DNA from 4 places in the Desulfoluna sp. CLI2B genome. Region 2 is predicted to be linked to each of the others. Evidence: riboswitches for the same ligand, from Rfam matches in the RefSeq annotation. Region 2 holds a riboswitch; each other region holds the start of a gene.
What was found. Region 2 has a riboswitch for cobalamin ahead of ACOYW2_RS10515 (DUF2162 family putative transporter). Riboswitches for the same ligand answer to the same signal wherever they lie in the genome.
Positions count from the first base shown of each region.

Region 1 (7,418 bases), 1.7 Mb from region 2:
TGCTTCACCCGTATGCTGGAAGGCGATGCCCAGGGCAATGGCCCAGGCAAGGATGCCGATGAAGTTCCCCGTAGCCAGGGCGTTGATGGGGTTGTCCACGATTTTGAAGAGAAGGGTGTTGAGAACCTCCCCGATACCGTTGGGCGGTGTGGCTGCCGTGTCTGTGGCCACCAGGGTCATGTTGGTGGGGAAGAGAAAACTCAAGGTGACGGCTACGAGTGCCGCCATAAAGGTTCCCACCAGGTAGAGACCGATGATGGAGCGCATGTTGGTGTGGGTGCCGCGCTTCTGGTTGGCAATGGAAGAGGCGACGATGACAAAAACGAGGATGGGTGCAACGGCTTTAAGCGCTTTGACGAACAAGCTGCCGAACAGGCCTGCGGAGTTTGCCGTATCCGGTGATACCTGAGCAAGGATGACACCTGCAATGATCCCGATCACAATCTGCAGTACCAGGCTTCCCGAAGCGATTTTTTTAAAAATCCCTGTCACTTGATTCATGAATTTCCCCCAAAGTTGGTTAAATATTCCTTAATTCCACTATCACCATTTCATAGGGGAAATATCGCTTATATGTCAATATTTTATTTCCATATAGGCTTATTCGTAACGAGGGCGTTATGTTTTTACGCATTCATGAATCTGAGGCCGAAATGTAGGTAGGAGGAGCTTCAACATTGTAAAATAAAGGCCAAATGGAGTTATGAAGGAACATGGGGCGGCGAGACTGGAATCCCTTTTGGGGGAGTCGTAAAATTTGGGAAGCCTACTGGTATGCCCTGAAACAGCCGGTACACCAAGGTGCTCGAATAAAGTGAAAGAACGCGTAAAAACAGTCTTGCCAACTGTTTGAAATCTTGGAGAACGTTTCTTGAGCGTTCTCTTTGAATGAATGCTTTTTTTAAGGCCTTGATGGGCAAAGCGCATCTTCACACCGCCCTCAAGGTTTTTTTCGCTACCCTTGACGTCGGAGTTTTTTCCCCTTGACGCCCTTTGCCGGTTTCGTGTAGAGGATGGACAGTACCCGGTAACAGGGTACACATTCAATTTGTCATACGGTGTCATGCAAACGGAACTACGGTGAAAATCCGTGACGGTCCCGCCGCTGTAACCGGGTGGCCCGGCGCAGGTTGGTTTCTCCTCATCATGTGAAGAGATGCCAGCGGTCACTGCCTCTCCTGAAGGGGGGCGGGAAGGCGCGTCGGGAGCTCTTACCCCGGAAGTCAGAAGACGTGCATGAGACTCACGTGACCGAGTTCGATGGCAAAGGGCTCTGAGGTATATCTATGTACCTCAGAGCCCTTTTTTTATTGCCTGAAATCGGTGCGTTTCACCGGCACGGGTTGGTGCTGGTGGGAATGATCATGAAATTCCGGCGCTGTCTGTTCGTACTCCTTGCTTTCTTTCGACAGACGGATTTCATGGCGGCATCGGGTGATCTCCCGGGTGGAACCGGGGCGCCGTTGGAGTCGGTGGCCGAACGAATCATGGTGGCGGTACTTTATTTTATGAGCCCGCCGATATGCTTGTAAGGAGAAGAGATACAATGGCTGTAGACAAGACCCAGATTGAATTGGCCCGGGAGGGCGTGGTTTCCCCCCAGATGCAGCAGGTTGCCGAAAAAGAGGGGCATGCCCCCGAGGTCATCCGTGACCTGGTGGCCAAAGGGGAGATCGTTATCCCCAACAACCCCAAGCACAAAGGCCCTGCCGTGGGCATCGGTACCGGCCTCCGTACCAAAGTAAACGCTTCCATCGGGACCAGCTCCGATATCTGCGACATCAAGAGCGAAATTGAAAAAGCCCTGGCCGCAGAGGAAGAGGGCGCCGATACCCTCATGGAACTCTCCGCCGGGGGGGACCTGGACCTTGTCCGCCGCGAGGTGCTGGCAGCCACCAACCTTCCCCTGGGCAACGTGCCCCTTTATCAGGCCTTCAAGGAGACCGGGCGCAAGTATCAGGATCCCTCCAAGCTCGACCCCGAATACCTTTTCGATCTCATTGAGCAGCAGCTCGACGACGGCCTCTCCTTCATGGCCATCCACTGCGGCATCAACCAGTACACCATTGAGCGCCTCCGCGCCCAGGGCTTCCGGTACGGCGGTCTTGCCTCCAAGGGCGGCACCTTCATGGTGGCCTGGATGGACGCCACCAAGCGTGAAAACCCCCTTTACGAGCAGTTCGACCGCGTCTGTGCCCTCATGAAAAAATACGACGCCGTGCTTTCCCTTGGCAACGGAATCCGTGCAGGTGCCATCCACGACAGCCACGACCGCGCCCAGATGGCCGAGATGATCATCAACTGCGAGCTGGCCGAGCTGGGTCGCGAGATGGGCTGCCAGATGATGGTGGAAGGCCCCGGCCATGTGCCCCTGGATGAGATCGAGGGCAACATCATGCTTGAAAAGCGCATGAGCGGCAACGCCCCCTACTACGTCCTCGGCCCCATCCCCTGCGATACCGGCGCCGGGTACGATCACATCACGGCGGCCATCGGCGCGGCCAGCTCCGCCCGTTTCGGCGCAGACCCTGACCTACATCACCCCCGCCAGGATCCGCCCTGCCCACGGTTCAGGATGTGCGTGAGGGTGTGCGCGCCACCCGCCTTGCCACCCGTATCGGAGATATCGCCAAGTACCCCAACCGCCGCGAAACCGAGAAGCTGGCTGCCATGGCCCGTCGCGAGATGCGCTGGGACGATCTGGAAAAACACCTCCTTTTCCCGGAGGTGGCCAAGTCCATCCGTGCAGAGCGCACCCCCGAGCAGGAAGACACCTGCACCATGTGCGGCGACTTCTGCGCCATGAAAAAGGGGATGGAGGTTTTCCAGCCCGACATCAAAGGCGACAAGATCTACAAGGGGTAACCCAGGTTCGCGAATGCTCCAACCCTCGTACCTCGGGTTGTCGCATTCGCTGACGGGCTGTGCCCGTGATCAACGGTACGGGTTATTGACGTGTAGCCATTCAGCTTAAAATGCCTCCGGTGGTCCTGCCGGAGGCAAGTTGAATCGCTACAAAGACGATTTGTTACGAACGACCATTTTGGTCCCCATGGTGCCATGTCTCCAACCACTGGCATCATGGGGGCGCATGTTTTGACTGGATTGATTGAGGAGGGGTTCTGAATGACATTGCTCGAAAAGACCATCGGTTCCATTGTGGGGATCGATCGCGGGATTGAGACGCTTGCCCTTGCCCGCCTGGCCGACCAGGCGCGGCCCCAGGGGAGTCTTGGGGTGCTGGAACCCCTGTCCGCCCGCCTTGCAGCCATTGCCGGTAAAATCGATGTGAAGCTCGAAAAGAAGGTGGTGGTGACCTGTGCCGGAGACCACGGCGTGGTGGAGGAGGGTGTGAGCCTGTTTCCCCAGGAGGTCACCGAGCAGATGGTCCACAACTTCGTGATCAAGGGCGCCTCTATCAACGTGCTGGCCAAGCACGCCGGGGCCGAGTCCCTGGCGGCCGACATCGGCGTCAAGGCCGATTTTGATCCGTCTCTTCCCATCATCCATAAAAAGGTGGCCAGGGGCACCGAGAACTTTACCAAAGGGCCGGCCATGACCCGCGAGCAGGCTGTGGCAGCCATTGAGGCCGGCATTGAGATTGTGAACGAACTCGTGGCCGAAGGCGGGCTGGACATGCTCGGCACCGGGGACATGGGGATTGGCAACACCACCCCCTCCACGGCCATTATCGCCGTGCTCTCCGGGGAAAAGGTGGAAGACCTTACCGGGCGTGGCACGGGCATCAACGATGAGGCCCTTCAGCGCAAAATCGACGTGATCAAAAAAGGGATCGAGGTGAACAAGCCCGACCCCAAGGATCCCGTGGACGTGCTGGCCAAGGTGGGCGGCTACGAGATCGGCGCCCTGGCAGGGCTCGTTCTGGGGGCTGCGGCCCACGGCGTCCCGGTGGTGTGCGACGGGTTCATCTCCACGGCAGGGGCCCTGATTGCAGGGGATCTGGCCCCTACGGCCAAGGAGTACCTCTTTGCCAGCCATCGTTCCGTGGAGGTGGGGCACACCTTCATGCATGATCACCTGGGCGTGGATCCCCTTCTGGACCTGGGCTTTCGCCTGGGCGAGGGCACAGGGGCGGCCCTGACCATGGAGCTCCTGGACGCCTCCACCCGCATCCTGGCCGATGTCCTCACCTTCGACGAGGTGGCCATCAAGGATCCCCACACCAGAGGGTAATGTTATTTTTGTAACCGGTTGTGATACGATGCCCCTGCATGACGCCATGCAGGGGTATTTTTGTATGTGATTTTTGGAAAATGGATGGGTGAGATGACACCGTACTTGAAGTTCAAAAACGTGCTCACGGGGTATCGCCATTATCGGTTGCTTGAGGCAGCCTTTGACGCCGGGATGTTCGAGATCGTGGGCGCTGAACCTGTGACGGCCGAGGAACTCTGCCGCAAGGTGGGGTGGGACCCATCCTTCGGGGCCCGTGCCCTTGCGGCCTTGTGTGTATTGGGGCTTCTGGAAGAGACCCCGCGGGGGATCAGGGTTTCCGAGGAAGGGGCGCTTTTCTTCGGGGCAGATGCGCCCCATCCCATGGCCGGTACCCTGGCCTTTGAAAAACGGCTCTACGACTCCTGGGCTCTCCTGGGAAAGACCCTGGAGCAAGGCGAACGTGTCTACGCCGCATCGGAGAAGAGCGAGGCAGAGTACAAAAAAGACCTGGCCCAGTACATCGAGGCCATGGATGAGGCAGCCCGCATTCGGGCGGCTGAACTCTGGCAGGTGGTGAGGCCGGACAACGAGCAGGGCCTCTTTGTGGAGCTGGGGTTTGGCTCCGGGGCTTACAGTCTTGCCTTTTTGGAACGGCATCCCGGCTGGAGAGGCTCCCTTGCCGACCTGGATGATGTGGTGGGGATTTTTGGCGAGACCAAGGCGAGTCATTCAGCCTTTGACCGAGTGACCCTTTCCTGCGTGAACCTGCTGGATGAGAGCTGGGACCTTTCCGCCTGTGAAGGGGCCGATCTTCTTCTGCTCTCCAACCTGGTGCACTGCCAGGGGGACGAGGAGACCCTGGGGATCGTGCGGCGTGCTGCCGGGCTCCTGGCCCAGGGCGGCACCCTGGTGGTTCATGACTTTTACCGGGACCGGGGCGAGGCAGGAGGCATGTACGACCTTCACATGATGCTGAACACCTACAACGGGAAAGTGTACACCACCGGTGAGATGCGGGCCATGGTCGAGGCGGCCGGGCTTGTTTTTGCCGGGGACCTTGCCCTGCCGTCGGGCTCCTGCGCTGTTCTGGCACGAAAATGTGAGCCCTGAAACCCTTTACAACCCGTCATCCTCTGGCTATGATTCGGGCATTCTTACGTCACACGTGCAGGCTTTGGGAAGCCCCGGGGCCGTGCGTCGGCAATGGTCCTTGGACCGGCGGGGTGCAAGGGCGCCCCGGGCGGTGAAAGAGTGGGATTATGAAGTGGAACAGAGACGTGTTTCTCCATAATCTGGAGGAACTGGTTGCGCGGGAGTGGGGCGGGCGCCTGGGTGAGTTGGATCGCACCGTGGGCCTGACCGGTGCCTTTGAATCATGGAAAAGCGGCACATCCCCCACCATTGATGCCATTTTCAGGATCTGCAAGGCCTTGGACTGCGATATCACCTGGCTTTTGAACGGGTACACCGGGGGAGAGGGCGCCGGCATGGTCAACGCCCTGGTCTACATTCCCAAGTACCGTGCCACCTTGTCCGGTGGCGGCGGCTCCTTTGAGACCACGGCCGAGGTGCTTGAGACCTGTCCCTTTGGCGAAATCTGGCTTCGGAAAAAGGGCAATCCGTCGTCCCTTGTGCTGTTTGATGTGGCCGGTGATTCCATGGCCCCCATGATTTTAAGCGGGGATACCGTCATGGTGGACCGTTCCCGAACAGGGGAAGATGGCCGGTTTAAAGGGGGCATTTTTGCCTTTCGCGAAGGCGACGCCATTAAGGTCAAGCGACTTTATACGGAAGGGGCTGCCGTGCGTGTGCTCTCCGACAACAAGGCCGAAGCCGTGGACTATCTGGCCGATCTGACCGGTTTTGAAGTGATCGGGGAGGTGGTCTGGGTGGCCCGGGATCTTTTGGGCATGCATGCGTCATGAACAGCAGCCTGCCTCCGGCGTGAATGAATCAATCGTAAAGCTTCTGCCTTTGGCTTGACAGCCGAATCCGCTTCAATAAACCGAATGAGCCTTTGAAACCTGTTTATCAAACTTTTCAAAAGTTTGGCCTCCGGCAGGGCCGCCGAAGGCGCTTTTTTGTCTTTTTATACCAGTGATAGGTGACCTCCATTACCATTATCAATCGCTACATTCTGAAAGAGCTGCTGCAGCCTTTTTTACTGTGCCTGGGCTTTCTCAGCCTTGTCTTTCTCCTGACCAAAATCATCGACATCACCGACCTGGTGGTGAATTACCGGGCGAGTCTTTCCACGGTTCTTGCCATGGTGGGCTATACCCTTCCTGTAATGATGCAGTACACCCTGCCCATGTCCGTGATGATGGCGGTGCTGCTGACCCTCTTACGCATGTCCGCCGACCGGGAGATTGTCGCCATCAAGGCAGGCGGCGCCGGGCTTTCCGCCATCCTGTACCCGGTGGGGGCCTTTTGTGTGGCAATTAGCCCTCTGCTGACCCTGGCCGTGACGGTTTACGGTGTCCCCTGGGGGAACTACTCCTATAAAAAAATGGTGGTGAACATCGCCTCCGCCGGTGTGGACGCCTCCTTGAAAGAGGGCACCTTCAACACCAACTTCGACGGGGTCATGCTCTATGTGGAGCGCATCAACCCTGAGGACAAGAGCCTCCACGGTGTGTTTATCCGGGACACCCGGAACCCCGAAAGCGAGGTGGCCATCTCAGCCCCCAGGGGGGTGAGGTTTTTCTCCAAAGAGGCCGAGACCCTGACCCTGCGCCTTTTTGACGGTGAGGTCAACCAGGTGAATCTGAAGAACCGGTCGGTCAATGCCATTGCCTTTTCCACCTACGACATCCGGGTGAATTTCGGGAAGCTCAGCTCCAAGAAGAAGCTGGGAAGCAAGGCCCGGGACGAAATGAGCCTGTCGGAGCTTTCCGCCCATATCGCATCGGAGAAGAAGGCGGGGCGCAATCCGGATACGGCCATCATGGAGCTCAACGAAAAATTTGCCCTGGCCCTGGCGGCCCTGACCCTGGGAATCCTCTCCATTCCCCTGGGGCTTCGGAGTGCTTTTTCCCGCAAGGGCTCGGGCATGGGGCTGGGCCTTGTCTGTTTTCTTCTTTATTATGTGATGCATGCATCGGGATGGTCCCTGGGCAAGTCCGGGGCGGTTCCGCCGGAACTGGCCCTCTGGATGGGCAACGTGGTCATGGGAAGCGCGGGCCTGGTGTTTCTGGTGCGGGTCTCCCGGGAGAAGACCCTGGGGTTTGATGTTCTGGGCG
Region 1 is NZ_CP186557.1:460,312-467,729, forward strand. It holds gene sstT (serine/threonine transporter SstT) at 1-501, opposite strand, end outside; cobalamin riboswitch at 1,029-1,254, shown strand; partial or broken gene ACOYW2_RS02250 (phosphomethylpyrimidine synthase ThiC) at 1,604-2,467, shown strand; gene ACOYW2_RS02255 (phosphomethylpyrimidine synthase ThiC) at 2,590-2,865, shown strand; gene cobT (nicotinate-nucleotide--dimethylbenzimidazole phosphoribosyltransferase) at 3,127-4,194, shown strand; gene ACOYW2_RS02265 (methyltransferase) at 4,288-5,286, shown strand; gene ACOYW2_RS02270 (S24 family peptidase) at 5,436-6,101, shown strand; gene lptF (LPS export ABC transporter permease LptF) at 6,281-7,418, shown strand, end outside.
Region 1: linked by a shared signal. The riboswitch ahead of ACOYW2_RS02250 (phosphomethylpyrimidine synthase ThiC) and the one ahead of ACOYW2_RS10515 (DUF2162 family putative transporter) in region 2 are both predicted to bind cobalamin.

Region 2 (7,418 bases):
TCGGGCAAACATTAAACAAACTCGTCATGAATGGCAATAACAATATGGTTCCTTAGGCAAGTCCGGAGCGCCTTGCCAGATGTTTCAGGTTGACCTCTTTGTGTTGTTCAGGCAGGCTCGACATAGGGGAAACACACCATGGGAACGATGGGTTAACGCGCTGTCTCGGCTGACTGGGGGGAGGTTACGAGGGATGCAGGATTTAACGTGGGGGAAACAGGACCTTGTTTCCATTGTGGCACATTTTCCGGATCCGGTTTTTATCATGGATCGGAAAGGGCGTTATCTGGAGGTGTTCGGGGGCATCGAGCGGAGCCTTTACGATGACCCTGCGTATCTCAAAGGCAAAACGCTTCACGAGGTGCTCCCCGTGGAACTGGCCGAACACTACCTTTCCATGATTCATCTCACCCTTGATACGGAAACCATACAGGTGGTGGAGTACAGCCTCGTGCCCGACACGTTGAAAGACAACCCCGGGGGCGGGCCATCGGACCTTCAGTGGTTCCAGGGGCGCATTTCCCCACTGTTAAACGACGAAGGGCCGCCAGCTTTTATCCTCTGGACCGTCATCAACATCACGGAAAAAAAGAAGGCCGAGCTTGAGCGGGACAGGGCCATGGCAGACCTTGAAAAAGCCCTGGCTGAAATCCGGACCCTCAAGGGGATCCTTCCCATTTGCAGCTCCTGCAAAAAAATCCGCGACAAACAGGGCGTCTGGCATCCTTTGGAGGCCTACATCTCACATCATTCCGAGGCGAACTTCTCCCATGGGATCTGCCCGGAGTGCAGAAACCTTCTTTACCCGGAGTTTGGTGGAGAATCGTCCGGCAAGGGGTGAGCCCCCTCAATGGCTCGCCACGCCCTTGCTCAATCGAGCGGGGACGGGGGTGATGCGCAAGCTTGAGGCCGCCGGGCTCTCTTCCACAAAGAGGCGGCACCCGTAGACGGCTTCCAGCCGTTCTTTTTCCAGGACCTGGGACGGCGCCCCAAAGGACGACACGGTGCCCTTATGGATCAGGCAGAGGGTATCGGCATACATGGCCGCCAGGTTCAAATCGTGGGAGACCATCACCACCCCGGTTCCCCGCTCCAGCTTCAACCTCTCCATCAAATCCATGACACGCACCTGATGGGCCAGATCCAGGGCCGAGGTGGGTTCGTCGAGGAGAATGAACTCGGGCTGCTGGCACACAGCCCTGGAGATAAAGACCCGTTGTTTTTCCCCACCGCTCAGCGCCTCCACCGAACGGTCTGCCAGATGCAGGACATCGGTAAAGGCCATGGCTTCTTCGGCAAGGGCCATGTCTTCATCTTTGTGAAAGCCCAGCATGCCCAGGTGGGGCGCCCGCCCCATGAGCACCACCTCCCGTACCGTCAAAGAAAAAGCACTCTCCACCGATTGAGGTAAAAATGCGATGCGCCGTGCCAGCTCCCGCCGCGTCATCCGGGACAGGGGGGTATTTTCCAGGGACACTTCGCCTGTTCGAGGGCGGGAAAGCCCGGCCAGGCATTTCAGCAGGGTGGTTTTGCCCGTGCCGTTGGGGCCTGCGATGATAAAAAAGGAGCCCCGGGGAACGGAAAGGGTGATGTCCGTCAGCACCTCATGGCTGCCGTAGCCCGTGGAGAGTTCACGGGTGGAAAGGCTGGCTGCCGTGACCGCATTGTTGCGTGTCATCATCGGGCCCTCCTTTTAAGAAGCATGATGAACAAAGGGGCCCCGATCATGGCAGTGATCACCCCCACGGGAATCTCTCCCTCCCGGGGAATCCAACGGGCCAGCAGGTCGCAGATCACCATGAAGGCGCCTCCGCCCACGATGGTGGCAGGCACCAGCACCCGGTGGTCCGAACCAAACACCTGCCGGAGGATGTGGGGCACCACCAGGCCCACAAACCCCATGAGGCCGCTCTGGCAGACCATGGCGCTGACCATGAACGAGGTGGCGATAAGAAGGATAAGGGTGGTCCGCCGGATGGAGACCCCCATGGCCCTTGCCATCTCGCGCCCCATGAGCATGAGGTTCATCTTGTGGGAGAGAAGAAAGATCACCACAAAGCAGGGCAGTACCAGAAGGGCCACCATGCCCACCTGGGGCATGTCTGCTGAGGAGAGATCCCCCATGAGCCAGAACATGATGTCGTGGAGCTTGTTCTCTTCGGAAATGGAGATGAGAAACATAATCACCGCCGAGCAGAATGCGTTGACCATGACGCCGGATAACAGCATGGCGTCCCGGCCCACCCGGCTTTCGCCCCGTGAAAGGACAAGCACCAGGAAGAGGGTGACCATGCTGCCGGCAAAGGCGGTGAGGCTGACCCCCGGCACACGGGCAAATCCGGCAAGTATCCCCATGATGGCACCGGTGGCCGCACCGCCGGAGATGCCAAGGATATAGGGCTCGGCAAGGGGGTTTCCCAGAAGGGCCTGGAAAACCAGCCCCCCTAAGGAGAGCACTGCCCCGCAAAACAGGGCCATGAGCACCCGGGGCAACCGGATGCGCTCGATGATGGCAATCTGGAGGCTGTCTGCCTGGGAATCACCCGTTATGAGCTGTGCCACAGGCGTAAGATCGATACCCGAAGGCCCAGTGGCCAGGCCCAGGAGAACCGCAGCCCCAAGAACCATGGAGAGCAGGGCGGTGATAAGGAGGATTCGTTTCAGCAGGCGCCCCCGTACCCTGGATGTGTCGCTCACCGGGCCGCCTCCTCAAAAAGGGTGGGATGGATCAGGGCCGCCAGCATGGCAAGGCCCTCCACCACACGCGGGGTGGGGCGATCCAGGATGTCCGAATTCACGACATGGATGTTGTTGGTTTGAACGGCGGGAAGGGACGGCCAGCTTGCCCACTCCTGTCTCATGGTGTCGAAGTCGTCGTTTCTCGCCATGGAGGTGATGATGATCATCTCCGGTGCCAGGGCCAGGACCTGTTCTTTGGAAAACCGGGGGTAGGGCGTTTTGCTGGTGACGACGTTCTCTCCACCTGCTCGGCGGATCATTTCGTTTAAAAAGGTGTTTTTGCCCACGGAGACGATGGGGGAGATCCCGATCTGGAAAAAGAGGCGGGGTTTATGGGATGCCCCGGCAATGGTCCGGTCAATGGCTTCCAGCTGGGCGCCCATGGCATCGGTGATGGTTCTGGCCTCACTCGTTGCATTAAGGAGGTTGCCTATCTCATTGATAGAACGGATAATCGTGTCGATACCGTCGGGGTTGACCGTGTACACGGGGATGCCGAAGGCCTTGATACGCTGGATCACTTTATCCGGGTTGCCGTCCTTCACCGCCAGGCAGAGGTCGGGCTTCAGGGAGACAATGGTCTCCAGCTCCGGTCGGATATAGCTGCCGACCCGGGGAAGTTTCTGTGCTGCCGCAGGGTAGTCGCTGTATCGGGTAACCCCGGCAAGGAGATCTCCCTTGCCCAGGGAAAAAACGATCTCGGTGATGCTGGGGGCAAGGGACACCACTCTTTTGGGGGCGTCCGGCAGATCAACGATGCAGCCTGTGGTGTCGGTGACGCTTTTGGCCTGCACACGGGCAGCGAAGAGGCCGCACCAGGCCACGCCCAAAGCGAGAAGGAAAAGGGTGCGTAAGGCTCGATTTTTCATGATGTTATCCATGACCTCCCACGAAACCGGGTCCGCGCATATCTTTGGATATGCTTGAATCCAAAGGGTTCGAGCCTGATTGCCGGATTCTCCCCACAGGGAAAATTATCCTTGACATAGGACATTTCTATGGAATAGTAAACGAGAAATTCAGGTGCTTTTCCCTTTGCATGGCTCAAGGGGAGAAGAGAATAGGGAATCCCGTGAAATTCGGGAACGGACCCGCCGCTGTAAGTGGGGACTGTTTCGGCCACCATGCCACTGGGTGTTGTTAAACACTCGGGAAGGCGCGCCGGACGGGACGATCCGCGAGTCAGAAGACCTGCCTGGATGGAGATGTCTCGATGCCCGTGGTAAAGGCTGAGATATGCCGCGATGCATGCACAGATTGTGTGTCACGCTTTTTTTGTGGGAAAATACGGATCCCCGCACCTTAAACCTACAGGTGCGGGGATTTTTTTGTTTTCACGCCCGCACCCTCCATCCCGGCTTTACGCAACCCGACGGAGACCACTCCGTTGCCGTATGATTTGGAAGGAGTACACGTACCATGGAATGGAAAAGCCTGATTGCCGGATTGGTCTTTACCATGGGAATGTACGCCGCCAAATGCGGCATCGGCCTGGCCTGCGGGTGGTCGCAAAGAAAGAGCCGCCGCCTTGCCTTCATCGCAGTGGCGGCTCTTGCCTATACCCTCCTGTTCGCCGGGTGTTACCTGCTCCTTACCCGAGTCAATCTGTTAAACAAGCTCCTTATCGTAGAACACCTGGTGAAGTGGGCCATGGCCGTTCACGCGGCCATGGCCTCGCTTCTCCTCGTGTGGGGCTCCGCCTTGCTGAAAAAACCTGCCGAGGGATCAGGGCCCGTGCGGGGATGGCTGCTCTTTGCCCTGCCGTGCCCGGTGTGCATGGGGGTGATTCTGCTGACCATCGCCTTTGTTATCGGGCTTTTCCCGGAGAATGCCTTTGGCATGACCGCCATGGCCTGGGGGATTTTCGTCCTCGTTGCATCGGGTGGTTTTCTGATCACCCGATGCCTGGGGGCCCGGTTCGGTACCCCTCACCACGTCATGGGAACGATGATGGTCCTTGCGGCGCTCTGGTTTCTCCTGACGATTCTGGTGGTTCCCCATGTCTCCGAGTTGCCGGATGTGCTTGCCATGGCATCCGGCGCAGCCGATTCGGCCCGCGGCGAGGAAAAGGCATCTATTGCTGCGGCCATTGTTGCATGTTGCCTCTTTGGGGGCGGCATCTTTCTGGATCGTTTTGTCCATACCCATTGACGTTTTTTTAAGGATTCGTACGTGCAAACGGCAGCTCTCATCAAAAGTTATATCTATGTGGTCTCATCATCCCTTCTCTACCCGGTCCTGATCCTTCTGGCCTTTCTCACCTTCTGGGCCGTGGTGTGTGCCGGGGCCCTCTTTTCCGAATGGGTACGAAGGCATCGCATGGCGGTGGAAAACGACGGCCCGGATGTTTTCTTCAGGCCCGACCATGACCTGCATACCACGCCCCGGGTCAGCCGTTATGTGGCCCGGCTCAAAGGCCTCCTGGAAAAAAACGGCGGCGCCTCGACCCTTGAGGTGGAGGGACTCCTTCAGGACACCACGCGCCGGCTCTTTTCCTCTCTTGACATGTACCGCCTGGTGGTTCGCGTTGGCCCGGGCCTGGGCCTCATCGGCACACTGATTCCCATGGGAACGGGGCTGGCCGCCCTGGGACAGGGGGACCTTTCCATGCTCTCTTCGGAGCTGGTCATTGCCTTTACCACCACGGTGGTGGGCCTTGCCGTGGGACTTCTGGCCTATCTGTTCCTCGTCATCAAGACCCGCTGGGCCGATGAGGACCTCCTGAACATGGAGGTGGCCACCGAAGCCCTGGCCGGAACCCCGCAAGACTCATCGGGCAACGGGACAACAGGGGCACCCGCCGGGGAGGCGGCATGAGGTACCTGAAAAAACGACGCTACGCCGTGGGGGGCGGGAATCAGGGGAGGCCCATGGCCTCTGACCCCATGGACGGGGTGGCCAACCTGTTTGACATCGGCCTGGTCTTTATTGTGGGGCTCATCGTGACCCTGTTTTCCACCTATCGCCTCCACGACCTCTTCAACGAAGAGAGCGAGATGACCATCGTCAAAAAAAACAAAAACGGGGAGATGGAGATCATTACCAAATCCAAGCGAAAAATCGAAGCGCTGAAGGTCTCCAAAACCATGGGGGAAGGGGAGGGGCATCGCATGGGCGTGGCCTATCGTCTGGAAGACGGTTCCATGGTGTACGTTCCCGATGGAAACGAGGCTGCACCGGACTAACCCGGATATTTCTCGAATCGAGTGCCCCCATATTCAAGGCCTGTTTGTCAATTTTTCCAAACGTGTTGCCCCGGCAGGGCCGCTGGAGACAAGCGGAGTCATTATCGTTTACGCCACGCAATCAGGAACCCGACCATGACATGGATCCGCCGGGGGATGGCAGCGGCCGTCCTTACTCTTTTTCTCTTTGTTTTTCTACCCGTTGCCCGGGCTGTCACCATCACCGATTCCACGGGCCGTACCGTCACCTTTGACCAGCGGCCCACACGGGTGGTGTCCCTGGTGCCGTCCCTCACCGAGGCCCTTTTTGTCATGGGAGCCGGGGACCGGGTGGTGGGGGTGACCCTCCACGACACCTGGCCCGCTGAGGCCAACACCAAGACCGTGGTGGGCGGATTCTTCAGGCCCTCAGTGGACAAGGTGCTTTCCCTTAACCCCGACCTGGTGTTTGTCTCCGGCATCCAGAAGGAGATGATTGAGGCCCTTGAAGGGTCTGTGCCCCTGGTTCAGTTCGACCCCGCCACAGTGGACGATGCCTTTCAGCAGATGCGGCTCATGGGACGCATCATGGGCTGCGAGGCCGGAGCGGAGAAAATCATCACGGACAACCGGCAGGTCCTTGCCGATATCCGGAAAAAAGTGGCGGCGATTCCGGCTGACAAACGCAAACGGGTGATGCGCCTCATGGGCCGCACCAGCATCATGACCCCCGGGGCCGACTCCTTTCAGCAGGAACTCATCAAGCTGGCCGGGGGCATCCCCCACGGGATCAAACGCGACGGCGCCGTGATTTCCATGACGGACAAAGAGTTGATCGACTTCAAACCGGACGTCATCTATGGATGCGGGGGAGACAAAGAGGCCGCAGAGCTTCTTTACGCCAACCCGGCCTTTGGGTCGATTCCCGCCGTCAAAAACAAGCGCATCGACTATTACCCCTGCGAGCTTACCTGTCGGGCCTCCACCCATGTGGGCTATTTTGTCTCCTGGCTTTCGTCAAACCTCTATTCCGCAGAATTTTCCATTCGGAAAAACCAGATCCACCCCGATGCGATAATCGATCGTACGCCGGTTCCCCTGGACCTGACGTACGTAAAGAAAGCCAGCTTAAACCACGCCACACTCTACGATTTTCCCTCCAGAAGCCTGGAGGTGACCTTCACATCCCCCAAGACCATTCTTTCCACCTTGGACGGCTGGCGGGAGAACATCACCACCGTGGGCAACAACTACATGCCGCCCCAGTGCTGGCGCCTGGCCCACGAAGGGGGCTTTGAGGGTATGAAGCAGGACATTTTTGCCATGCTGGGGATCAAGGGGGAGACCACGAGCTTTCTCTTCACCGGTGCCGACATGGACAACTTCAGCAAAAAAACCGCCTCTTTCCGGGACATGAGCGTCACGGTGCTGGCAACGGCCGGGGTCTGCTCCAACGCCATGCGCATGGGCAAGGACATGGGCAGCTATTACGAGCCCGGCACCATCAACATCATC
Region 2 is NZ_CP186557.1:2,187,214-2,194,631, forward strand. It holds gene ACOYW2_RS10495 (PAS domain-containing protein) at 194-841, shown strand; gene ACOYW2_RS10500 (ABC transporter ATP-binding protein) at 848-1,681, opposite strand; gene ACOYW2_RS10505 (FecCD family ABC transporter permease) at 1,678-2,697, opposite strand; gene ACOYW2_RS10510 (ABC transporter substrate-binding protein) at 2,694-3,608, opposite strand; cobalamin riboswitch at 3,744-3,952, shown strand; gene ACOYW2_RS10515 (DUF2162 family putative transporter) at 4,159-4,890, shown strand; gene ACOYW2_RS10520 (MotA/TolQ/ExbB proton channel family protein) at 4,912-5,556, shown strand; gene ACOYW2_RS10525 (DUF2149 domain-containing protein) at 5,553-5,924, shown strand; gene ACOYW2_RS10530 (helical backbone metal receptor) at 6,060-7,418, shown strand, end outside.

Region 3 (7,418 bases), 1.2 Mb from region 2:
GCTTCAGACAGCCCGGACCTCACCCAGACCACAGGCCACAAGATCCAGATCCCCGGAGACCCCGTGGATCCTCCGCACCTGTACAACCTGTACATCAAGTGCACCAACGTGCCCGTGGGATGGTCCTTCCAGTTTACCAGCGGCACGGTCATCGAGTTGCCCCCTGGCTACGAAAACCCTGTGGACACCCTCACAAAGCCCAAAGCCGATGTGACCAACCCCAACGACAACATCGGGGGGCACTGGTACCTGCCCGCCCAGTTCATGACCAATATTTCCGTGAGCGTGTGGTTCAACGGTATCCCCCCCAACTCCGACACCAAGTGGCAGCTGAAGATCAACGAGGTTACCGACGACGACACCCTGAGCCTCTACACAACGGCCCTGCCCATTATGATGCATGACGAGCCCCACCCCAAGGTCCTGGAGTGGCTGGCCCACAACGAGCTTCACGCCACGTCCCGGGACATTCCCATCGGCAAGGAAGTGGAGTGCGGCAACATCAACTTTGACCTGATTTAACGACAGGCACGGCCATGGGCATGCCATGACTCTTTCGACCCTATAACACGCAAAGGAGAAGGCCATGAATACCATAGACGCAACCATCAGGTTCAAGGGGATCGATGTGGTCGCCGGGGCCACGGGAAGTTTCTTCAGTCTGGCCGGTAAGCAGACGGCAAGCTACGCAGCCGTGACATCGGTTGCCCCGGATGAAAACGGGGATGTGGCCATTGATATCGCAGCGCAGGTCAGTGACGCCCCGGATTTTCAGGCCCACTACGCCTACAGCCAGCTCTCGGCTCCGGAAAACCTGGTTTTCAAAGTTGTGTTCAGCGGGGAGTACCCCATGGACGGGGAGTTCCAGATCGCGAGCAGCAATTTCGACGGATTCAACGTCAACCGGGGGCCCGTGGAGAACAAGGAGCTCAACGCCAGCACCACGGCGACCTTTGACACGGATCTGGATTTTTGTATCTGGCTCGGGGACCTGCCTATCTCGGGTACGGCAAGCGTCTCCCTTAAGTTCTACAAAATCGTGAGCGACCCCAGCGGCATTGACAAGCAGGTCAAGATCGCCGAGAGCGTCCTGACGTTGAACAACAAGACATGATGCCCTCCCTCGGGGCCGGTTGTTTACGGCCCTGTGCATAAAAAACACCTCTTCGGGCATGGGCCCGGGGAGGTGTTTTTTTGTTTAGTCCGTCCGGGGGAATGAAAGGGGCATGGGCCGTGTTGACTCGACCAGGGAGATGGCCCCGACGGGGCAGGTGGTGACGCAGAGGCCGCAGCCTGTGCAGGCATCGGGATGAAATACCACCTGATCGTTCTCAAAAATACGGGCTCCGAACACGCATCGGTCCACACACTCCCCGCAGTGAACGCAATCGTTCATCTGCGTGACAGCGACATAGTCTGAGTGGGCGATGAGTTCCTTTCGCCCGGAGTCGCGAATGATCTGCAGCTCATGGCAGCAACACGGGCAGCAGCTGCACAGGGCATACAGCGCATGGTCCGGCCTGTACAGGGCCAGGTGAACGAGGCCGCATCGGTTGGCGTGTTTCAGGATTTCCTTGGCTTCAGAAAACTCAACACGGCGGGCTTCCCCTTTTTCAATGCATGCCTCGGCCATTTCGTCGAAGAGCAGGCAGACCTCAAGGGGGTTGTTACACCGTTTGTATCGGACCCTGCATTCGCACGCCTGAACCGCTACGACTCTTGCCGTGCGCACGATCTCCGTTACCTGCTCTGTGGGGAGCACCCACTGTTTTTCCTGAACCGATTCGGAGACGGGAATCACCCGTGATGAGTGAGAGATCCTGCGTGCCTTGAGCCATTTGTCATAGGTTGCGAGGCGTTTCGAGAGATAAGAGTCCATGGGCTCTGCTCCCCATCAGGGTTAAAGCCCGGTGAGCATCAAGGCCCCGAGGGCTGTGAGCGCCGTGCCGGAGACGGCGGTGAGGATTCCCGGGAGGCGTCTGGGCCGTGCTGAGGTGGTCTTCAGTCCGGCGTTTTTTCCTGCCACCACAAGGATCACGGCGGCGGAGATGGTGGCGGCCATGCCCAGGGTGATACCAAAGGCCATGAGGATGCCCAGGTGGGTGAGGTGAAGGCCCATGGCAAGGAGCATGACCGTGACGACACCTGGGCAGGGGACCATGCCGAAGGCAACAGCGGCCAGAAGGCCCCCGGCTTTTGGGGCACTTTCCTGATGGAGCTTGGGCCGTGCCGCTTCGTAGATGCCGGAGAGCAGGAGAAAGAGCCCCAGGAGGATGACAAGGGTAAAGCTCACCTGGCTGGTGAGCCGGGTGGCGTCTTTGAGGCCGGTGGTCATGCGGATTTCAAGGAACCATTTGATGCACAGCACGGTGAGGATCCCGGAGAGGCCGTGGCTGAAGGCGACGATGTTGCCGAAAAGGACCCCGTCTTTGGCTTTGCGGTTTCCGTGGAGCATGTAGGCGGTGGCAACAGCCTTTCCGTGGCCCGGACCGGCTGCGTGGATGGCTCCGTAGAGGATGGCAAGTCCCAAAAGCGGTGCCAGGGCAAAGAGGTCGGGGGCGGCGGCAAAGGATTTCAGGGTGGCGGCCATCTCGTTTCTCATCTGGAACTGGATGAGGATGAGCTTGTGCATGAGGCGTGCCCCAAGGCCCGGCGCAGTATCCGGGGGGCCGAAGGCGTGGGCCGCAAGGGGGCTTAAAAGAACCCATGTGAAGAGGGCAGGGGCTGCAGAGCGGATGCGTGGTGTCATGGGTGTTACTCCTTACCGGAGATGGAAACAACGGCTTCGATGGGGTGAAGCATGCCGAAGTAGTATGATTCTTCCGTGTTCTCCCTCAAGGTGAACCCCATGCCCTGGGGCACATCCCCGGAGAAGGTGAGGGGGGCGTCTTCTGAGAGAAAGAGGGCCGAGTAGTTGGTGGGATCGTACTGACTTAGCCGCAAAGGCTCTCCCTTTTCAGGCTGCGGGGAAATGGGGATTGAAAAGCGATACACCACGATGCCGTCCTGGGCCTCGCAGTTGAAAGAGGCAATGGTGACGGCGTGATTTTTGGTTCCGCTGTGGGTGATGAAGGTGAAGTAGTGTTGCTCGGAGAGGTAATCAAAGGCCTCGGATTTAAGCGTGTTCAGCTCTTTGGGGGAGAAGGTCCCGTCGCCGTTGGTGTCGTAGTCTTCCAGAATCATCGCTGAAAAGCCGTCGTCAAAGGCCCAGTCTACATCCAGGCGAACCGGTTGCTTTGCCTCGAAGCAAAGGGTCATCCGGCTGGTGATAAAAACATGGGGGTGAGCCCCTGGAAAGGACAACGGGGCAAGGGTAAAGATAAGGGCCAGGGCAAATACTAAGGGAATGCGCATGAAGACGGTTCCTGCGTGTTAAAGGTTACTTCGAATCGTTTCGGTTCTATATAAAGTGGGTGGAACAGGGAGCGCAAGGGAAAAAGGGCGGTGGGCCGAGTTCGTCGATCCCGGGTTTTTCGCCGGAGACTTTCGCCGTAAACATTTGTGGTTAACGGATGTTGCCGTGAGCCGTCCCCTGGGGACGGCTGCCTTCGTTGGAAAACAAAGGGTGATACTTGCCGGTAACGCGCATATTGTCCTGTGTTTGTCGAAATTTATCTTTGACCCGTGTGCCGCTTTTCTCCTTGACAAATCAACGGCGGGGTCATTATAACTTCATTTACTCAGGTGATGAAATAGATTGCCTGGTACGATACACGCCCTGCGGATGAGATGTTTCCCGCATGCATCAGTGGTGGGCTCCCGATGTCATTTCTTTACGCTGCATAAATATAGATTGATACAACCTAAAAATTTGTTTGACGTTCAGGTTCCCCGGTCTCGTGATGTCCCGAGACCCGGGCTAAGAGGGAATCCCGTGAAAATCGGGAACGGTCCCGCCGCTGTAACTCCTGCAAACCTTTCAACGCGTTGTGCCACTGGGTCAAACCGGGAAGGCCGTTGAAAGGGGGGGAAGTCAGAAGACCTGCCTGGATGTATCGGCACGGAAAGGAATGATCCATGATCGTTCCGAAGGCCTCGAGGAAGGTCTTGTGCAGAGTGTGAGTCTGTGGTGAGGATGAAAACGGTTCCCCATATCGATGCATGCATCGGTATGGGGTTTTTTTATGGGATTTCTTGAAGCAGGTAGCACGATGAATGAACGAGAGTTGTTGAAACGGCACCTGCCCTTCGGCAGGCTTTCTCCTGAGGCCCTTGATCGCGTGGTCTCGGCGTTTCAGTCCTATCGGTTTGCCGAGAAGGAGAAACTGGTTGTGCAGGATGAAGTGGCGACCTGGGTTGGCTTTGTGGTGTCCGGGAGCATTGAGCTTCGCATCAAGCGGTTTACCGGAGGGGATCTCTCCTTTGGGTCCCTTCGGCGCGGGGATTTTTTCGGGCTGATGTCCTTTGAACCCAAGGGGATGTCCATTGCCAGCGCCGTGGGTGCCATTCCCGGGGTTGTGCTCATGGCCAGGCGCGAGGCCTTTCATCAGATGCTGGAGACGTTTCCGGCATTGAAAACCTATTTTTACAAGATGTCCCTGGACAGGGTCTGGACCGCCTACCAGAGCCTTTACCAGGGAAAAGCCGCCGAAGGCCCCGGTCCTTCCATGCCGGGGTGCGCCGCCCTGGAGGTCCAAAAATCCATCGATTTCATCGACCGAAATTTCATGAATCCCATCACCCTGGAGGAGGCCGCCAAGGCCAACGGCATGAGCAAGTTTCATTTTTCGCGGATTTTTAAGGACAAGACAGGAATGTCCTTTAAAGAGTACCTCAACATGCGGCGAATCCATGTGGCGAAAAAACTGTTCATGGCGGACAACCTCAACGTGTCGGAGGCCTGCTACCAGGTAGGCTTCAACGATCAATCCTATTTTTGCAGGGTGTTCCGCAAGCTCGAAGGCTATACCCCGTCGGAGTTCAAAAAAATATGCACCGGGCAGTTTCCTGCCCGGAAACGGGGGGAATCCCATGCCAAGGTGGTGTCGGGGTGAATGCCGGGAAGGGACTGACTTGAATGATAAGGGCAAGTAAGAGGTCTCGGTTGGCCCGGAGACTCCAGGCGTGCTTATGTCGATGGCATATGGAAGGCTGCTATGTCTTGACCATGGTGCATAAATGCACCCTACGGGCCGTGGTTTTTTGCATTGGCTGGGGTTAATGGACCTTATCGTCGGATAGCTCAAGGCGGCCGTGCATGAGAAGGGCCGCACTGCAGGGGGGGCCGAAGGTGCCGTTGATATAGTTCTTTTCTGATGAGAATATGCCAGAAGTGTGCCCTCTGAACAGAATCTGCCCCTGTGCAATGATATTCAAAAAGTTTTCATGGGTGGCAACTCCATTCCAACTTGTGTCAACGTACTTAACAGAAAAGTTTTTTTCTGTTCGGAACACAACCCCTTTATACCCATCAAGAAAAATGCGGCTTGAACTGCCGCATTCAGGCGATCCGATATCTTTTCTACAATATATGTATGCGCTGTCATGGCCGTTTCCTCCCATGGTGAAATCAAGGGCATTTCCCCTTGCGTCAAAGTCAATTTTAAGCTCAGAGGCAACAGTAAAATTATAGGCATCGTAATCGTTGTCGCTACACGTTGCGAAAAGAAACAAAGTCGCCTCATCATCAGCGTTTTCAGCACTGAAATAGTATATTTGGCCATTATGGTCTCCACGATGGAGGCCGAATACATAATCAGTTTTATTATCAAGCCCATGGCGGTAGAGGGTATTGCCGTGTTCGACAGGTATTTCTGACTTACAATCATAATCTCCGTCAATTTCAGGCCATTGATCTACGGTGTACACGATGCCGTTGGCTCTAAAATAGTCCCAGTCAATGGGGCGAACATCCAGAACTGGTCGTGCTCCCTGGAGCCCTGAGCGGCAGTTGACGATTTTTCTTCCTGCGGTGACGAGGGTGTTACCGGTTATCTCCACCGGCCTGATGAATGCAACATCTCCGTTTGCATGAACGCTTCCCATGTTTCTGAATATAAGCTGATTTCTGCGAAAATTGTCTTGGCTTCGAATGTCCGATATTTGGTTCTCCCCGTGGGCCAGGATACCGAAACGCCGCCGAAACGCCACGGAAGCCACGTGGACGTCGACATTTTTTTTCTTTTCCAACTCTCCCATAAGAAGGGATTCTCTGACAGTCAGGGACACTTTGACGGCGTTGACGTACTCGTCGGCGGGAAAATCGGGTTCTCCTTCGGCTGCAAATTCTTTGTAGACGAGAAAATCATCGTAGGCGTCGTTCTCATCGTAGTATCCCCGTGTGATCTCCACCTCGTAATTTTGCGGGAAGTCCTCATCAATGGCAGGATCCTCCACGGCTTCTTTTCCCGGAAACAGATTCTGGACAAGGACCTTGCGGGCACGGGTTTCGGGGTCTCCGTCACAGAGGTGAAGGGCCCCAGCCATGGCGGCGGTGTCCACGCAGTTCTGGAGGGTTCGTTTTTCGCTGAAGAGATAGCCGGATTCGATGACAAGGGCGAGCATCATCAACAGGGCTGTCATGAAAAAAGCCACCACAAGGACGATGGAGCCTTGCTCGTGTTTTTTGGGGGGGCTTGTCTTGATTGCTTTTTTTACCATATGCACGGTTCTTTCAAACAAACGTCGGCCTTGCCCGGATATTTCACGAGTCGAGTGCACCCATGTTCAAGGCATCAGAGCTGCAGATGTAGTGGTTTACCTCAAAGCTCTGAAAACGCAGAAGATGGGTGCTCTCGGCTCGCCCGAAGGGTGAGAATAGATAGGCGAACGTCGATTTACATTTTGCATTTTCAAAATAGCCGACATTTTTATTATATCCATCAGAAATCATGACATTTTACATTTGGATGGTTGTTTTCTCATGAAATATCCGGGCTTGATGCTCGTTTGGGCGATGGGTGTATTGGCATCACCCTACGAAAACCCTTGTCCCTTGGAGCGCCGCACTCCTGTGCGGCACGGGTAACGACGGACTAAAAAGCCGCGCCGGAGTGCGGCGCTCCGTTTCGGTGGATCTTTCGTAACCATTCAGCCTATCCCGGATATTTCACGAGTGATATGCCTCCGGCAGCCCTGCCGGAGGCTTTTTATCTCTAATCAACCATGGGATTTGTGAGATATCAATCGGCCATGATATCGGCGTCGCTGTCTTTGGTGTCGGAGTCTGAGTCGATCTCTTTCATTGGGTGCTCGTACTTGTTTTTGTAGATGGCGTTTGCCAGGGGCCCGGGCATGGTGGTGACGGGGGCGCGATTGATCGGTGCGTCGGGGTTCATGACCTGGGCGTGAAATGCCTTGGTAAAGGATTCGCCGAACTCAGGGGCGATGTGCTTCGGGGCTGAGCAACCTGCGAGCAGGATGGCCACAAAGGAGAGGGGAACGGCAAACGCTTTGGAAAAGGGGATCATGGTTCAGGG
Region 3 is NZ_CP186557.1:3,389,959-3,397,376, reverse strand. It holds gene ACOYW2_RS16075 (hypothetical protein) at 1-522, shown strand, start outside; gene ACOYW2_RS16070 (hypothetical protein) at 587-1,114, shown strand; gene ACOYW2_RS16065 (4Fe-4S binding protein) at 1,199-1,879, opposite strand; gene ACOYW2_RS16060 (HoxN/HupN/NixA family nickel/cobalt transporter) at 1,901-2,749, opposite strand; gene ACOYW2_RS16055 (DUF1007 family protein) at 2,755-3,354, opposite strand; cobalamin riboswitch at 3,808-4,004, shown strand; gene ACOYW2_RS16050 (helix-turn-helix domain-containing protein) at 4,152-4,994, shown strand; gene ACOYW2_RS16045 (pilus assembly protein TadG-related protein) at 5,158-6,600, opposite strand; gene ACOYW2_RS16040 (hypothetical protein) at 7,122-7,409, opposite strand; gene ACOYW2_RS16035 (tetratricopeptide repeat protein) at 7,413-7,418, opposite strand, start outside.
Region 3: linked by a shared signal. The riboswitch ahead of ACOYW2_RS16050 (helix-turn-helix domain-containing protein) and the one ahead of ACOYW2_RS10515 (DUF2162 family putative transporter) in region 2 are both predicted to bind cobalamin.

Region 4 (7,418 bases), 1.0 Mb from region 2:
CCTGGGAGTTCCCATATGAATTCAGCGCAAAGGACGGGGTCGACTTACATTTGTTCCAGAAATCCGCCATTGAGCCCATGATGAAGGACATTTACGATGTCTCCATAGCGGGAATGCTCTTCAGGGTACGAAAGGTTTTAGGCGCGTTATTTCGTATCGATAACAACTTGAACAATCACCCCATTCCGGGCTGCAGAGAAAAGAGCCTTCGGGATCGTTTGCAGGATGGGGACCTTGAAAAAAACACTCCGCAGCGCGCGATGGACATCTCAACGCGCGACTATATGGACTTCAGGCCAGTGTATACCTTCGAGGACGAAACGCTCCATGAGCTCTCCAATTCCACCGAGCATGCGTTGATGCACTATGCATGGTCTCCCTCGGGAGACGGAAAGTGGAAGGTCCGCCTTGCGGTCTACATCAAGTACAGGAGCAGTTTCAGCGCGCTTTACATGAGATGTATCCGACCATTCCGCCACTACGTGGTCTACCCCCATATTTTCAGGAAGTGCATGGCCCACTGGGAAGCACGATCCGATGAAGGAGTCGCGTCTTGATGACCAGAAGGGTTAAAGCTTCGTTTTGCCCATCCTGATTGCATAAAACGTTGTCAGGTCGCGATGAATATGGGGAAAGGGGTAACGACAAGATCGTTGCTTACCCCGCCCTAAAAGGTTTGCGAATCCGCCGCCCCGCATACGGCTTTCCGATGCCGAAAAAGACATAACCCACCTTGCTCTACCAGCCCCCTTCCATATCAACGACACCTCAGATAAGCCATTACCGGCCATGGCCTATGGAGGCGACCCTCAACACCACATGCCAATGCAAACCTTCACCGAACCAGAACCTTTTCCGTTTGACATCCATAAACCCCTCATGTAATGACAATTCAATAAATCCAGAATAATTGTTGGCAAAGGATATGATGCCGATTGCCCTTTTTATGTGCAGTTCATGATCAGCCGGTGGGGTATCGCCTCTTCGACAGTGTATTCTGGCAGACATACAGGGGCCCAAGCAGAAAAGAACACATTCCCTGGGAATGCCGTGATGAAGTAACCCGAACACCATGGGCAACGCGCTGGTGACTCACCAGGCAGCCGGAGGGTTTCATTTGGTTTCTTCGATATATGCTTCGGCCCTGACTTCAGGTACTGAATAAAATCAGTATAACAAGGAATCCTGTGAAAATCAGGAACGGGCCCGCCGCTGTAACCGGGGACGAACACTGCACACAGCCACTGCCACACTGTGACGGGAAGGCGCAGCCAGTAGGATGATCCGGGAGTCAGAAGACTTACCTGAATGGAGATGTGTTATCACTTTATGGCACCAAAGTGATGACGTTGTTGTGGTATGAAAAACGGTAACCCACACAGGAAAGATCCTGTGTGGGTTTTTTATTGCCTGAGCACATACCGGAGGTATCGGCACCCGCCAGGCAATAAAGCACGTCACACGATGTTTTGATATCACTCCTTTGCCGCCATTCAGACACCATGCGGGCTACGTTTTTAAACAAACCGTGTGTAAAGGGTGTGCTGTATGGACTCCGAATTAAGGCATCAACGTTCCGACGACATCGTTTCAGATCATATGGACCTTGAACTGAGGCGGCCCGAAAACGGTGAGAAGGGATGGACCAAAGAGATCCCCCTAAGGCCCGGGCTCTCCTTGATTCTTACCAAGGCAACGTATGCCGAAGGCGTGACCTCCCATTTCGAAATGGAGCGGTCCCCACTGCTCTTTTGCTTTGTACTCTCAGGAAGCGGCCGGTCCATAGTCAACCTGGGGAAACCCAAGCCGACAATCATCCAGGCAGAGACAGGCACATGCACCGTATCCTGCTTTCCAAATTCACAAGGGTACAGCCAATTTCCCCCTGAAAAACCCGTTCACATGCTCCACATCCAGGTCGACCCGGTCGTGTTGGGCATGTTCTCCCGGGGGGATATGGAGCAAGCCCCCGCCGATCTCCGGGCTGTTATGGAGGGGTGCCCCAAGACCCACTACCACTATGCGGGCTCCATGCCCCCTGCCATGCAAACCGCCCTTCACCAGCTTCTCAATTGCCCGTATCAGGGCCTGATCAAACGAGTCTTCCTCGAAAGCAAGGCCCTTGAGTTGATATCGCTTCAACTTGAACAGGCTGCCATTGCCAGACACAGCATAAAAAAAACCGCTCCGCTTCGCCCTTCCGATATAGACCGTGTCCATGAGGCCATGGGCATTATCGTCGAGAATATGCAGACCCCGCCATCACTGCTGGAACTTGCCAGTCGAGTCGGGCTGAATGATTTCAAGCTCAAGAACGGGTTCAGGCAGGTCTGTGGGCAAACGGCCTTCGGCTATTTACATGAGCATCGGATGGAGAGAGCCCGCCAGCTTCTGGAAGAGGGCAACATGAATATCAAGGAGATATCGTATCAGGTTGGCTATATGGACGCGGGGCGATTCTCCGATGCCTTTAAAACCAAATTCGGCATCAGGCCGAGTATTTACCGAAGCAACACGTGCTTCAGCGCCATGCCTTAAGCCCCCTCTTTTCCCGGAAGCCTGAGCCCCCTTTGCTTTGGGCCGACGCACGGTTGACGCAAAAGTCAGGCAACAGCACACCGAGGAAGACTGCCTCCTTTAAAGCCGATTCCGTCCAAAAATCCATCCAGGTCATGCAAGAATCCGTTTCGGTCATACCACCCCCATTTCACCCCATGAACAGCGGCGCTATATTGCGGCAATACCATTACATGATGGCTTTATTTTTATCGTTTTTCACCCTTCAAAGGAGCCGGGTGCCCACCCTGATGATCCGTCATCAGCGCCTTGTGGCAATGAGGCTGCAAGGGCAACTCAGATGCGCTGAACTGCGGTTTGCCCCTTAAGTTCAGGCCCATCACTCGTAACAGATTCAGCTTTAAGGAACAGGTCATGAATAGAAACAGAGATCGATTTCCAAAGGGTTTTATGGCGTCGCTGCTCGTTGTACTGGTGGCTCTATCCCCATTATCAGCGTCTTTGGCGATGGCACAGGAGCAGAAAGCAGAACCGTCATCTTTTCGGCTTGAGCCCGTAACGGTTACGGCCCAAAAAGTGGAAGAGCATGTTCAGGATGTCCCCATGAGTCTGTCCGTCTTCACCGGCACCGACATCGAAGATTCCGGCAGCAAGGACATGAGTGATCTTGTTCGCTATGTCCCCAACCTGTTCATGAACGAATCCTCGGCGGAGAATCTATTGGTTTTAAGGGGTGTCTCCTCCTTTACAACCTCCATTTACTCTCCCACCGGGTTTTATGTGGACGGGGTCAATTTCCCGCTGCACTACATGTACAACACCGAACTGCTCGACCTTGAAAGGGCTGAGGTTTTGCGGGGCCCCCAAGGGACCCTGTACGGTCGGAACAGTGAATCCGGCGTCATCAACCTTGTGACCAGGCAGCCGGACAATGAGTTCAAGGGAAAGCTTTTTACCGAATACAGCAGCTACGACTCCTGGCGGGCCGGGATGAATGCAAGTGGCCCTATTATCGAAAACACCCTCTATCTGGGCGTTGCGGCTCAAGCAAGTATCTCCGACGGCTTCATCACAAACACATGCAACGGCGATGATAAAAGCGCTGAAAAAGACCAGAAGAACGGCCGCGCCACCCTGAGGTGGACCCCCACGGACCAGTGGGACCTGTCCTTCACAGCCGATTTCATGGACACCGATGACCAGCAGAATTCCTACAGGTACCGCACAGGACCGTATGCAACGGATTATAACACCATCAGCCACAACGACGCCGATGAGTACTCCCGCCAGGAAGGCAACGGCCAGACACTGAACATGAAGTATTCCGGCGAGTCCTTCAACATGACGTCCGTCACCGGGTTACGGACCTATTCCCACAGCTACAGCACCGATATGGACTGCACCAATGACCTGGGCCCCCTCAACTGGGGGGCTTCGCCCAACAAATACAGCATCGACCATATGAGCCAGGAGGTCAGGCTGTTCTCCCCGGACAACCAAGGGCCCTTTCAATGGCTCGCGGGTATATACGGGTTCAAGGAGGAAACCGAAGTAACAAGCGAGAGAAAAGCCTGGGCCATGAAGGCCGACACCGATATCGACATCGACGGGTATGCAGGATTCGGACAGTGCACGGTCACGGTGTTGGATAAAATGCACCTGACGGCAGGCCTGAGGTTTGACCATCAGCAACTGCACGGAACCATGACGGGCAAAGGCGGGGCCGGGGTCATCGATCAGGACAAGAAGCTGGATTACAATGAGTGGCTCCCGAAGTTCTCCATTGCCTATGATCTTACCGGCAATGTCATGGCGTATACCACGGCGTCCAAAGGGTACATGGTCGGCGGGTACAACTATGGTTACATGCCCAGCGATAAAGAGGCGTTCTATTATGATCCCGAATACACCTGGAACTACGAGGCAGGTATCAAAACATCGTGGCTGAATGAGAGGCTCATTGCCAACCTGGCGGCCTTTTACATCGATATCGACGACAAACAGGTGGTGGAGTGGTCCTTTGCCGCAGGCACGTCCATAAACAACGCTGCAAAGGCCCATTGCATGGGCGTGGAACTGGAAATTCAGGCCCGCCCCCTTCCCGGCCTGGACCTGTTCTCCGGCTTTGGGTACGTCAAATCAGAGTTCGACGACTGGAAGGCCCTGCAACAGGACGGCTCTTTTTATGATTTTGATGGAAACAGCCTCCCCAATGTCCCGCAGTACACCTACAACCTGGGCGCATCCTATTTCCTTGAAAATGGATTGTTCACAAGGGCGGAACTCCTCGGCACAGGTGAGTTTTACGGAGACCCCAAAAACAACACCAAACAGGAAGCATACGAGATCGTAAACCTTCGCTTTGGGTACGAAGCCGAGAGCTGGAAGGTGGAAGTCTGGAGCAAAAACCTGCTGGATGAAGAATACGTCACGGCTCTGTTCGACAACAGCGCCATGGGCCTTGGCGAGCTGGTCCAGGATGGCGACCCCAGAACAATCGGCATTACGACCACTTATTACTTTTAAACACCGACGTCTCTGGGCGCAAAAAGTAAGTTACCGTTTTCAACGCGATATTGTTGCCCTACGGACAAGCCGGGTGCCCCTCTTTTCCACCTACCGGAGCACCCGGCCCTCACAATCCCCAGGCCAGGCAAAGGCCTCACATTTAGGCTTTCTACGTAACGATAGAGACTTACATAAGGAGCGGCATCATGCCCTATTCCCCGAAAACAGACGCAGATTTTAGCACGCTGTATGAAATAATGACGGGCCCGGTTCAATCAAAGCTTCTGTTCGTCGGCATGGAGCTGAAGGTGTTTAATCAGCTGAAGGAACCCAGATCATCCCGTGAGGTGGCTGAGGCCCTGGGAACCCACCTCGAAAATACCAGGCTCTTTTTAAATGGCCTCACAGCCATGGGCTTGGTGACAAAAAGCAACCATCTATACCAGAACACGCCTTTTACACAAACCTCCCTTGTGGAAGGGAGCCCGACATGCTTCAGCGACATGCTCAGGCAAATAGCGTCCATGCGGGAACGTGCCATTGCCGACCTCTCAGCGCTGGTCAAAAAAGGTCCTCCCCTGCCCTCAAAAGAGACAGACATGGGAGATGAAGAGGTCTGGGCCCGGTATGCCGTGTCAATGGCCAACTACCAGAGAGCCGGGGCAGCCCAACAGGCCGTTGAGATTGTCTCGGCCATTCCGGAATTTTCCTCGTTTAAAACCATGCTGGATTTGGGGGGAGGCCCCGGGATCATAGGGATAGCCCTTGTCAAAGCACATCCCACCATGAACGGGGTCATCTTTGATCAACCGGCCGTTGCCCGTATTGCTGAGCAGTTCATCAAAGAGCATCACATTGAAAATCGCATCACGACCATGGGGGGTGATTACAACGAGGACCCCATTGGCGGAAAATACGACCTGATATGGGCAAGCACAACGCTCAACTTTGCCAAACCGAACATTGACAGCCTCATACAAAAAATATATGAATCCCTAAATCCAGGAGGTTACTTTGTCAGCATCGCCGATGGACTGACCTGTGAACGCACACAGCCCGGACACTATGTGCTGGACCAGCTTCCCTCAGCGCTCATGGGCCATGATTTCGGCATGAACCAGGGCGTTATCGCAGGCGCCATGGTCCGTACCGGCTTTCAAACAGTCCGCAGCCAGACCATCCAAACCCCCATGATGCCCATGGAATTGGACATAGCCAGAAAGGCCTTATACCCATCATGAAGCACCCAACGATCCAGTTTAAAATGACTCTTTTGTTTGTCATGTATATGCTGCAGAACATCTATACCGGCTTAACCTGGGTTCTGCTGCCAATTCTCATGCGGAAGCAGGGGTTCGGTCTCAGTGAAATCGGTTTTTCTGTTTTGGTATACAGCCCCTGGGCCTTAAAATTTCTCTACGCATCACAGGTTGACCGCTGGCACTTTCCCTGGCTGGGGCGCCGTAAAAGCTGGTTTGCCCCTTTCATGATCCTGACCTGCCTTGCATTGCCCGTTCTGTCGTTTCTGGATCCCCAAACCCAGCTTGACAAAGTACTCATGGTGGTGTTTTTCCTCAACCTGTGCACATCCACCGCAGACATTGCCGTCGATGGATACGCCACGGATATCTTACAGCCCCATGAAATGCCCATGGGCAACACCATACAGATGTCTGGCTATTGGACCGGGATGCTCATCGGATCAAGCTTTTTCATAAGGCTGTATGAATCGTCGGGCTGGAGTCATACCTTCATGGCGCTCACCGGCCTCTACTGCCTGTTGACCGTGCCTGTTTTACTGCATGGCGAGATCAAGCCCCTCACCTCGGCAGAAACAGACCAACGTGCCGAGGACAACCGTCCAAGTGCCCTGGCATTTGTCAGGACCGGATCATTCCTGTATGTCGTGATGTTCCTGATAATCAGCTCACTGATCATGCGGGCGGGAAGCCAGCTCCGGTTCCCCATGCTGGTGGACAAGGGATTCAACACAGATGATATCGGCAAGCTCATGATGTACTTCGGCACTCCCATGTCCATTCTCGGGTCTGTTATCGGAGGGGCCTGTATCAAGCGGATGGGCGAAGGAAAGGTGTTTGTTGCGGGATGCCTCATGTCGGCTGTCGTGGGTTTGTGGTCCGTAGGGTTGCTCAAACTTCAACACCCATCCATCCATGAGGCATCCGTGATGTTTGCCGTTGAGTACCTGATGATGGGCATGATGATGGTCCTGGCTTACAACCTGATCATGAAAGTCAGCGCTGGCCCCCAGTCCGCCACAAACTTCGCCGTGCTATGCGCGTCCAATCATATCATTTCGTTTATCGTGATGTCCGTCATGGGCGTATTGTGCGACCAGACCGGATACATCATCCTCTTCTCCGCACTGACGG
Region 4 is NZ_CP186557.1:1,167,713-1,175,130, reverse strand. It holds gene ACOYW2_RS05815 (DUF2867 domain-containing protein) at 1-557, shown strand, start outside; cobalamin riboswitch at 1,136-1,322, shown strand; gene ACOYW2_RS05810 (helix-turn-helix transcriptional regulator) at 1,549-2,538, shown strand; gene ACOYW2_RS05805 (TonB-dependent receptor) at 2,932-5,043, shown strand; gene ACOYW2_RS05800 (methyltransferase) at 5,232-6,266, shown strand; gene ACOYW2_RS05795 (MFS transporter) at 6,263-7,418, shown strand, end outside.
Region 4: linked by a shared signal. The riboswitch ahead of ACOYW2_RS05810 (helix-turn-helix transcriptional regulator) and the one ahead of ACOYW2_RS10515 (DUF2162 family putative transporter) in region 2 are both predicted to bind cobalamin.